One region of the Streptomyces sp. NPDC058001 genome, then DNA from elsewhere that is predicted to be linked to it. Evidence: riboswitches for the same ligand, from Rfam matches in the RefSeq annotation. Region 1 holds a riboswitch; the other holds the start of a gene.
What was found. Region 1 has a riboswitch for cobalamin ahead of metE (5-methyltetrahydropteroyltriglutamate--homocysteine S-methyltransferase). Riboswitches for the same ligand answer to the same signal wherever they lie in the genome.
Positions count from the first base shown of each region.

Region 2: it holds a riboswitch for cobalamin, as region 1 does, so the genes downstream of both, ACFVT5_RS31165 (ribonucleoside-diphosphate reductase subunit alpha) here and metE (5-methyltetrahydropteroyltriglutamate--homocysteine S-methyltransferase) in region 1, are expected to answer to the same signal.

Region 1 covers NZ_JBHVQT010000006.1:268,319-273,088, forward strand. Annotated here, with positions in the region: gene ACFVT5_RS16700 (FAD-dependent monooxygenase) at 1-342, opposite strand, end outside; gene ACFVT5_RS16705 (TetR/AcrR family transcriptional regulator) at 524-1,240, shown strand; cobalamin riboswitch at 1,283-1,516, shown strand; gene metE (5-methyltetrahydropteroyltriglutamate--homocysteine S-methyltransferase) at 1,668-3,983, shown strand; gene ACFVT5_RS16715 (CbtA family protein) at 4,080-4,770, opposite strand, start outside.
Region 2 covers NZ_JBHVQT010000013.1:240,154-244,923, forward strand. Annotated here, with positions in the region: gene ACFVT5_RS31150 (carbon starvation CstA family protein) at 1-743, shown strand, start outside; gene ACFVT5_RS31155 (YbdD/YjiX family protein) at 743-943, shown strand; gene ACFVT5_RS31160 (hypothetical protein) at 972-1,769, opposite strand; cobalamin riboswitch at 1,833-2,002, shown strand; gene ACFVT5_RS31165 (ribonucleoside-diphosphate reductase subunit alpha) at 2,138-4,525, shown strand; gene ACFVT5_RS31170 (ribonucleotide-diphosphate reductase subunit beta) at 4,525-4,770, shown strand, end outside.

The sequences.
Region 1 (4,770 bases):
CACCTCGATGGCGCCGCCGGCGAATTCGGCGGGCAGGCGCAGCAGGGTCCGGCCGCCCTCGTCGACGAAGCGCATCGGGCTGCCGCCGGTCTGCACGTCGCGCAGTGCGGGGAGCAGGCCCATGCGCTCCAGCACGGTCAGGTGGGTGTCCCCGCGGAAGTCGACGGCCTGGCCGCCGTCGCGCAGGGCCGGAGCCAGCTCGACGACGGTCGGATGGAAGCCGTGGCGCCCCAGCCAGTACGCCAGCGCCGGACCGGCGATGCTCGCGCCGGAGATGAGGACGTTCCTGTTCCCGTTCCTGCTCACGTTCCCGTTCACATCCCTGTCCCCCTTCCCGTCCATACGCGTGTTCGCGTTCATGTTGCTGTCCATGGGTTCCCCGTCCCTTTCACGGGCACGTCGGCCCGCAAAACTGTGTCCAGTGGACACTATTAATAACTGTGTACCGTAGACGCAATTGGCTGGGCCGACAAGTCCTCGGCCGGGCCGGGTGGACGCGTCCGACGCGGAAGGGGCGACAGGGATGGGCGACAAGCACGCGGAGACGGCGCGGCTGCTGTGGGGGCCCCACCCCAAGCCGACGCGGGGTCCCCGGCCGACGCTCGACCTGGACCGCATCGCACGGGCGGGGATCGAGATCGCCGACGCCGAGGGACTGGCCGCTGTCGCCATGCAGCGCGTCGCCGCACAACTGGGCGTCACCAAAATGGCGCTGTACAGATACGTCCCCGGCAAGTCGGAGCTGGTCGCGCTCATGGTGGACGTCGCGATCGGCCCGTACCCGGCGCCGGACGAACAGCCCCCCGGCTGGCGGGAACAACTGGAGGACTGGGCCCGCGCGCTCGTCACTCACTTCGGCCGGCACCCCTGGGTCCTGGACGCCACCATCGGGCCGCGCGTCATGGGGCCCGCCGAGCTGGCCTGGACGGACCGTGCCCTGTCCGCGCTGGACGGCACGGGGCTCACCGGTGCCGAACGCATGGACACGGTCGTCCTGTTGGCCGGCCATGTACGCGGCATCACCCAGCAGGCGCGGGCGGCGGGCCCGGCGGGGCAACCCGAGGCCCAGTTGAACGCCGTGCTCGGAGATCTGATGCGGACACACGGCGAGCGCTTCCCCGCCCTGCTCGCCGCCCTCACCTCGACGGCACGGTCCGGCGGACAGGACCAGGCATGGGAGTTCGGCCTGCAACGCATCCTGGACGGCCTGGCCGTACTCATCGACCAGCGGGCGCGGTAGGGGAGTTCACGCACCGGTCGGCAGGGCGCTCATCACTCCCGTAGGCTGACACGTGCAGTTGGTTCGCCCCGTCCGCCAGGCGGGACGCGTCGTAAGAGGGAACCCGGTGGGAATCCGGGACTGCCCCGCAGCGGTGAGTGGGAACGACCGCCGTCATATGCACTGGGCCCGGCAAGCGGGACCTGGGAAGCGACGGCCAGTAGGTGTCTCGTACGCATTCCGTACGTCGAGACGCGCCCGCGAGTCCGAAGACCTGCCATCTGCCCGCGTACGACCCACTCGTGCGCGGACATCCCGGTGACCTCGTGGGCGGGTCGGCGTGCATATCGGGCGGGCGCGACCGCGCTTCTCCGTCCGGTTCGTCACCCCTTCGCGCTCGCGTCCCGTCGCCGGGATCTCAGGGATTCATCTCGCGAAGGAGATCTCCGTGACCGCCAAGACCGCAGCCGCGGCAGCACGGGCCACCGTGTACGGCTACCCCCGCCAAGGTCAGGGCCGGGAGTTGAAGAAGGCGATCGAGGGCTACTGGAAGGGCCGCGTCACCGCCGACGCCCTGCGTGCCACGGTCGCCGGACTGCGTCGCGCCACCTGGCGGGAGCTGGCCGACGCCGGTATGGACGAGGTGCCGACCGGTGACTTCTCGTACTACGACCACATGCTCGACACCACCGTCATGGTCGGTGCCATTCCCGCCCGCCATCGCGCCGCCGTCGAAGCGGACGCCCTGGACGGCTACTTCGCCATGGCGCGGGGCACCCAGGACGTGGCGCCGCTGGAAATGACGAAGTGGTTCGACACCAACTACCACTATCTTGTGCCCGAGTTGGGCCCGGACACGGTGTTCACGGCCGACCCGACCCGGCAGGTCGCCGAGTTGACGGAAGCCCTCGCCCTCGGGCTGAGCGCCCGTCCGGTGCTGGTCGGTCCGGTCACCTACCTCCTGCTGGCCAAGCCCGCCCCGGGCGCGCCGACGGACTTCGAACCGTTGACCCTGCTGGACCGGCTGCTGCCGGTGTACGCCGAGATCCTCGCCGATCTGCGCGCGGCCGGCGCGGAATGGGCGCAGTTGGACGAGCCCGCCCTCGTCCAGGACCGCACCCCGGCCGAGTTGAACGCCGCCACACGCGCCTACCGGGAGCTGGGCGGTCTCACTGACCGGCCGAAGCTCCTGGTCGCCTCGTACTTCGACCGGCTCGGCGACGCGCTGCCGGTGCTGGCCAAGGCTCCGGTCGACGGTCTCGCCCTGGACTTCACCGAGGCCGCCGCCAACCTGGACGCCCTGGCCGCCGTGGGCGGACTCCCCGACAAGCGCCTGGTCGCGGGCGTGGTCAACGGCCGCAACGTCTGGGTGAACGACCTGGAGAAGTCCCTGTCCACACTCGGCACCCTGCTCGGCCTCGCCGACCGGGTCGACGTGTCGGCCTCCTGCTCCCTGCTGCATGTGCCGCTCGACTCGGCACTGGAGCGGGACATCGAGCCGCAGATCCTGCGCTGGCTCGCCTTCGCCCGCCAAAAGTCGGCCGAGATCGTCACCCTGGCCAAGGGTCTCGCGCAGGGCACCGACACGATCGCCGCCGAACTCGCCGCGAACCGCGCGGACCTGGCCTCCCGGGCGGGCTCGCCGATCACGCGTGACCCGGCGGTACGGGCCCGTGCCGGCGCCGTGACGGAGGCCGACGCCCACAGGTCCGAGCCGTACGGCGAACGGGCCGGAGCCCAGCGGGCCCATCTCGGCCTGCCGCTGCTGCCGACCACCACCATCGGCTCCTTCCCGCAGACCGGCGAACTGCGCACCGCCCGCGCCGACCTGCGGGCCGGACGTATCGACACCGCGGGGTACGAGGAGCGCATCAGGGCGGAGATCCAGGAGGTGATCTCCTTCCAGGAGAAGACCGGTCTGGACGTCCTGGTGCACGGCGAGGCCGAACGCAACGACATGGTCCAGTACTTCGCCGAACAGCTCACCGGATACCTGGCCACGCAGCACGGCTGGGTGCAGTCCTACGGCACCCGCTATGTCCGTCCGCCGATCCTGGCCGGCGACATCTCGCGGCCCGAGCCGATGACGGTGCGCTGGACGACGTACGCCCAGTCCCTCACCGATCGCCCGGTCAAGGGCATGCTCACCGGCCCGGTCACCATGCTCGCCTGGTCCTTCGTCCGCGACGAACAGCCCCTCGGCGACACCGCCCGCCAGGTCGCCCTCGCGCTACGCGACGAAGTCAACGACCTTGAGACGGCCGGGACTTCGGTGATCCAGGTCGATGAACCCGCCCTGCGCGAAACGCTCCCGCTGCGCACGGCCGACCGCCCGGCCTACCTGGCGTGGGCCACCGAGGCGTTCCGGCTCAGTACGAGTGGCGTGCGTCCGGCCACGCAGATCCATACGCATATGTGCTACGCCGAGTTCGGGGACGTCGTCCAGGCCATCGACGACCTCGACGCCGATGTCATCAGCCTGGAGGCCGCCCGCTCGCACATGCAGGTCGCCCGCGAACTCGCCGCCCACGGCTACCCGCGCGAGGCGGGACCCGGGGTGTACGACATCCACTCGCCGCGGGTGCCGAGTACGGAGGAGGCGGCCGAACTGCTGCGGATCGGACTCAAGGCCATTCCCGCCGAACGGCTGTGGGTGAATCCCGACTGCGGCCTGAAGACCCGTGGATGGCCCGAGACCCGCGCCGCACTGGAGAACCTGGTCACCGCCGCCCGCACCGTCCGCGCGGAACTCCCCGCGTCCTGACGACTGGACCGTCGTCCTTACGACGGGACCGGCCGGGGAGGGGTCTTCGGCTCCCTCCCCGGTTCCGCAAGTCCTCACTCGTACGGTGGCGTTCGGTCAGTGGGGCGCGGCGACCGTCCGGCCCGCAGTGACTGTCGCGGGCTTGGGATTCAGCAGCCGCTCGGCCAACTCCCCGAAGACCAGGCCGAATCCGCCCCACAGGGTGATCTGGATGGCCAGTGCGGAGACCCGGAACCGCCACAGCACGGTGGCCGGGAAGTCGGCGGGAACCTCGTTGATGACGGGCAGGAACGCGTACGCGAGTCCGATCGCGAGGGCGAAGGCGGCCACCGCGGTGACCGTGGCGTACCAGGTGCCCAGCTTCGGTGCGAGCCGCTTGCCGAGCAGGGTGGCGGCCACGGCGATCAGGACGCTGAGCAGCGCCATCAGCAGGTACAGGGTGGTCCGCTTGCCGATGGTGTCGCCGTTGCCGACCGCGGGCGGGTTGGCCGGGTACTTCAGGAACGGCACGACGTACACGGCGAGCAGGGCGCAGCCGGACAGCAACAGCGCGGTGGCCCGCGCACCGAAGTGGCCGACCCGGCCGTGCGCGAAGCAGTAGGCGAGGGCGGCGATGCCACCGAAGGCGATCCCGTAGATCAGGACACCGGTGGCCAGGCCCGCGGTGGACTGCAAGGAGCGGGAGACGAGTTCGACCTCGTGCTCGTGCCCTGAGGCGTGGGCCTCCTCGAAGCCGATCGCCTTGTCGACGTACGGTTCGCCGAGGAAGTAGGCGACGACCAGGGCG
Region 2 (4,770 bases), on a different contig from region 1:
GGGCGTTCTGGTACCACTTCGCGATCATGTTCGAGGCGCTCTTCATCCTGACCGCCCTGGACGCCGGTACGCGCGTGGGCCGCTTCATGCTCCAGGACATGCTCGGCAATGTGTACAAGCCGTTCCGCAACATAAGCTGGAAGCCGGGGCTCGTCCTGACCAGCGCGATCGTGGTGGCGCTGTGGGGCTACTTCCTCTGGGTCGGCGTGCACGAGCCGCTGGGCGGGATCAACCAGCTCTTCCCGGTCTTCGGTATCGCCAACCAGCTCCTCGCGGCCGTCGCGCTCGCCGTCTGCACGACCCTCCTGGTGAAGTCCGGTCGGCTCAAGTGGGCCTGGGTGACCGGGGTTCCGCTGATCTGGGACGCGACGGTGACGCTCACCGCGAGCTGGCAGAAGGTGTTCTCCAGCGATCCGCGGGTGGGCTTCTTCCAGCAGCGCGCGAACTACCAGGACGGCATCGACGCGGGCAAGGTCCTGCCGCCCGCCAAGACCATGGACGACATGCACACGGTGGTCACCAACTCCACCGTGGACGGCGTCCTCACGGCCGCCCTCGCGCTGCTCATCGTGATCGTGATCGCCGACGCGGCATGGGTCTGCGTCCGGCACATCCGTAACCCTGAGGCGAGCCGGCTCAGCGAGACACCGTACGTCGAGTCCAAGCTGGTCGCCCCGGACGGCCTGTTCGCCACTCCCCAGGAGAAGTTGGAGCTGGCGGCGGAAGCGGAGCGGGTGCCGTGATGCTGGTGCGCGGAGTGCGGGTACTGCGCTGGATGCGGTGGTACGTACGGGAGTTGACGGACGAGTCAGCGTACGACCGGTATGTCGCACACGTACGGAAAGACCATCCGGACGCGCCCGCGCCGTCCCGGCGAACCTTCGAACGGGAGCGGACGGACCGTCAGGAGGCGGACCCCCGACAGGGGTTCCGCTGCTGCTGACCGCACCCCGGCGGCGCGTGGGAAGTCGTCACCCGGTACCCGGTGGCGCGGGCATGTCGTACAAGCGCTGTGCGACGCGCCGCGCCACCAGGGCCGCCCAGCGCTTCGCCTTCTCCTCGCCGGTGGCCTCGCCGACGCCGAGCAGCACCGTGCCGACCCGGGCCCACACCGTGTACCGGGGCCCGGTGCCGTCGGTGCCCAGGGTCTCCTCGCGGACCAGGATCGCCTCGTCGCCCAGTCCGCCCAGCCGCCGCACCTCGTGCCGCACGGGCGTGGCGGCCCCGTTCGAGTCGGCGTCGTACGCCGCGCAGTACGCGTACAGGTCGTACTGGAGCCGCAGATAGCGTCCGGCGTCCCGCACGGGCATCGAGATCAGCCGCTGGATCACCAGCGCATCGGGCGCCGCACCCGGCTCCCCCGCGTCCTCGGGCCGCGCCCAGGCGACGGCCGCGTCACGCGCGCTGCTCCCCCGGTACTCCGGCAACTCCTCGCGGTACGCGGTGATCCGGGGCCCGGGGTGCTGCTGGGCGCACTCCGACCAGACGCCGGGCCGGTATGCGGGGTTCGCGTCGAACCAGCCCTCGCGGGGGCCGTCGTCGTACGCCTTCAGGCCCCGGGCGAACTCCGCTCGCGGGACGAGCGCGCCGGCCAACTCCGTGTCCGTGAAGACGCGTTCCGGGTCGGCGGAAGCGTCCGCTCCGGGGGCGGTGCCGGCAGCCGCGCCGGGCGTCGTCCGTGCCGCCCCGGCGCCTCCCACGGGCCGCTCGCCGCCCCCGCAGGCCGCCGCCGTCATGGACAGTGCGAGCGCCGCCACAAGGGCCGCCACGGGCCGTCTCCGTGCCCCCACAGGCCCTCCCCACGCCGTCAGTTCCTGGCCTCCGGGACTCTATCCGACACAACATGTGGGGGTGCTTCCCGGACCCGGCACAAGATGTATGCTCATGCTCGCTGTCGCCGCAGGGGAATCCGGTGCAAGTCCGGAACTGTCCCGCAACGGTGTACTGGTCCGCATTCGCGCACCCGTGAGTCCGATGACCTGCCGACGGCGTACCCGGTCCGACCGGTCCGGGTACCGACATGACGTCCGGGCCCCGAGGAATGGGTCGGTGGACGCGGCGCGCCGCCGCACGCGGCCACGTCCGCGTGCCCCGCTCCCCCGTCCGAGGCCCAGAGCCGAGCGAGGGAGAGCTTCACGTGACCATCGCGCCAGCCGATCCGGCCTCAGTGACCGTTCCGGTGAATGCGACTGTTCCGGCGGACGACGGTCCCGGTGCCGCGCTGCTGCGCACCCTGACCGCCCTGACGGCCGACCTTCCCGGCGCCGACCCGGGACGCGTCGCCGCCGCCGCGCTCCGGGGACGCTCCGCCCGCGCGGACCGTGCCGAACTGCGGGAGCTGGCGACCGAGTCGGCCGCCGGTCTCATCTCCGAGGACCCGGTCTACTCCCGGCTCGCCGCCCGGCTGCTCACCATCGGCATCGCCGAGGAAGCCGCGTCGCAGGGCGTGCGCTCCTTCTCGGACTCGGTCGCGACCGGTCACCGCGAGGGCCTGATCGCGGACCGCACGGCCGCGTTCGTCACCCTGCACGCGAAGCGTCTCGACGCGCTGATCGACGTCCACGCGGACGACCGCTTCGGCTACTTCGGGCTGCGCACCCTGCACAGCCGCTATCTGCTGCGGCACCCGATCACCCGGAAGGTGGTCGAGACCCCGCAGCACTTCATGCTGCGCGTCGCGTCCGGACTCGCCGAGGACGACAGCGCCCGCGCGGTGGACGAGGTCGCCGCGCTCTACGGTCTGATGAGCCGCCTCGACTACCTTCCCTCCTCCCCCACGCTCTTCAACTCCGGTACCCGCCACCCGCAGATGTCGTCCTGCTATCTCCTGGACTCCCCCCTGGACGAGCTGGACTCCATCTACGACCGCTACCACCAGGTGGCCCGCCTGTCGAAGCACGCGGGCGGTATCGGCCTCTCCTACTCCCGGGTGCGCGCCCGGGGTTCGCTGATCCGCGGCACCAACGGCCACTCCAACGGCATCGTCCCGTTCCTGAAAACCCTCGACGCCTCCGTGGCCGCCGTGAACCAGGGCGGCCGGCGCAAGGGCGCGGCGGCGGTCTACCTGGAGACCTGGCACTCCGACATCGAGGAGTTCCTCGAACTGCGGGACAACACCGGCGAGGACGCCCGGCGCACCCACAATCTCAACCTCGCGCACTGGATCCCCGACGAGTTCATGCGCCGGGTCGCCGCCGACGCCCCCTGGTCGCTGTTCTCGCCGGCCGACGTGCCCGAACTGGTCGACCTGTGGGGCGACGCGTTCGACACCGCGTACAAAGCCGCCGAAGCCGCGGGCCTGGCGAGGAAGACGATCCCCGCGCGGGACCTGTACGGCCGGATGATGCGCACCCTCGCGCAGACCGGCAACGGCTGGATGACCTTCAAGGACGCCGCCAACCGCACCGCGAACCAGACCGCCGAGCCCGGCCACACCGTGCACTCCTCGAATCTGTGCACGGAGATCCTTGAGGTCACCGACGACGGCGAGACGGCCGTCTGCAACCTCGGCTCGGTCAACCTGGGCGCGTTCGTCACGCCGGGCTCCGGCGACGGCATCGACTGGGAGCGCCTGGACGACGCGGTACGGACCGCCGTGACCTTCCTGGACCGGGTCGTGGACATCAACTACTACCCGACCGAGCAGGCCGGCCGTTCCAACGCCAAGTGGCGCCCGGTGGGCCTCGGCGCGATGGGCCTCCAGGACGTCTTCTTCCGCCTGCGGCTGCCCTTCGACTCGGCCGCCGCCCGCGCCCTGTCCACCCGGATCGCCGAGCGGATCATGCTCGCCGCGTACGAGGCGTCGGCGGACCTCGCCGAGCGGAGCGGCCCCCTCCCTGCCTGGGAGAAGACACGCACCGCGCGCGGGGTGCTGCACCCCGACCACTACGGTGCCGAACTGACCTGGCCCGAGCGCTGGACGGCCCTGCGGGAACGTATCGCCACGACCGGGATGCGTAATTCACTGCTCCTCGCCATCGCGCCGACCGCGACCATCGCGTCCATCGCCGGGGTGTACGAGTGCATTGAGCCGCAGGTCTCCAACCTCTTCAAGCGCGAGACGCTGAGCGGGGAGTTCCTCCAGGTCAACGCCTATCTGGTGGAGGACCTGAAGCGGCTCGGGGTGTGGGACGCGCGCACCCGTGAGGCGCTGCGCGACGCCAGCGGCTCGGTCCAGGGCTTCGCGTGGATCCCCGCCGACGTCAGGGAGCTGTACCGCACGGCGTGGGAGATCCCGCAGCGCGGCCTCATCGACATGGCGGCGGACCGCACCCCGTTCCTCGACCAGTCGCAGTCCCTGAACCTGTTCCTTCAGACGCCGACCATCGGGAAGCTCAGCTCGATGTACGCGTACGCGTGGCAGCGGGGGCTGAAGACGACGTACTACCTGCGGTCGCGCCCGGCGACCCGGATCGCCCGCGCCGCCCAGGCCACCGCCCCCATCCCCGTACAGCAGCCGGCGCCCGACGCGGACGCGGTCGCCTGCTCCCTGGAGAACCCCGAGTCCTGCGAGGCATGCCAGTAATGACCACCGCTTCTGAACCCGCCGCCGAGAAGAACCTGCTGGACCCGGGGTTCGAGCTGACGCTCCGGCCCATGCGGTACCCGGACTTCTACGAGCGCTACCGGGACGCGATCAAGAACACCTGGACCGTCGAGGAGGTCGACCTCCACTCGGACGTCGCCGACCTCGCGAAGCTGTCGCCCGGTGAGCAGCACATGATCGGACGCCTGGTCGCCTTCTTCGCGACGGGCGACTCGATCGTGGCG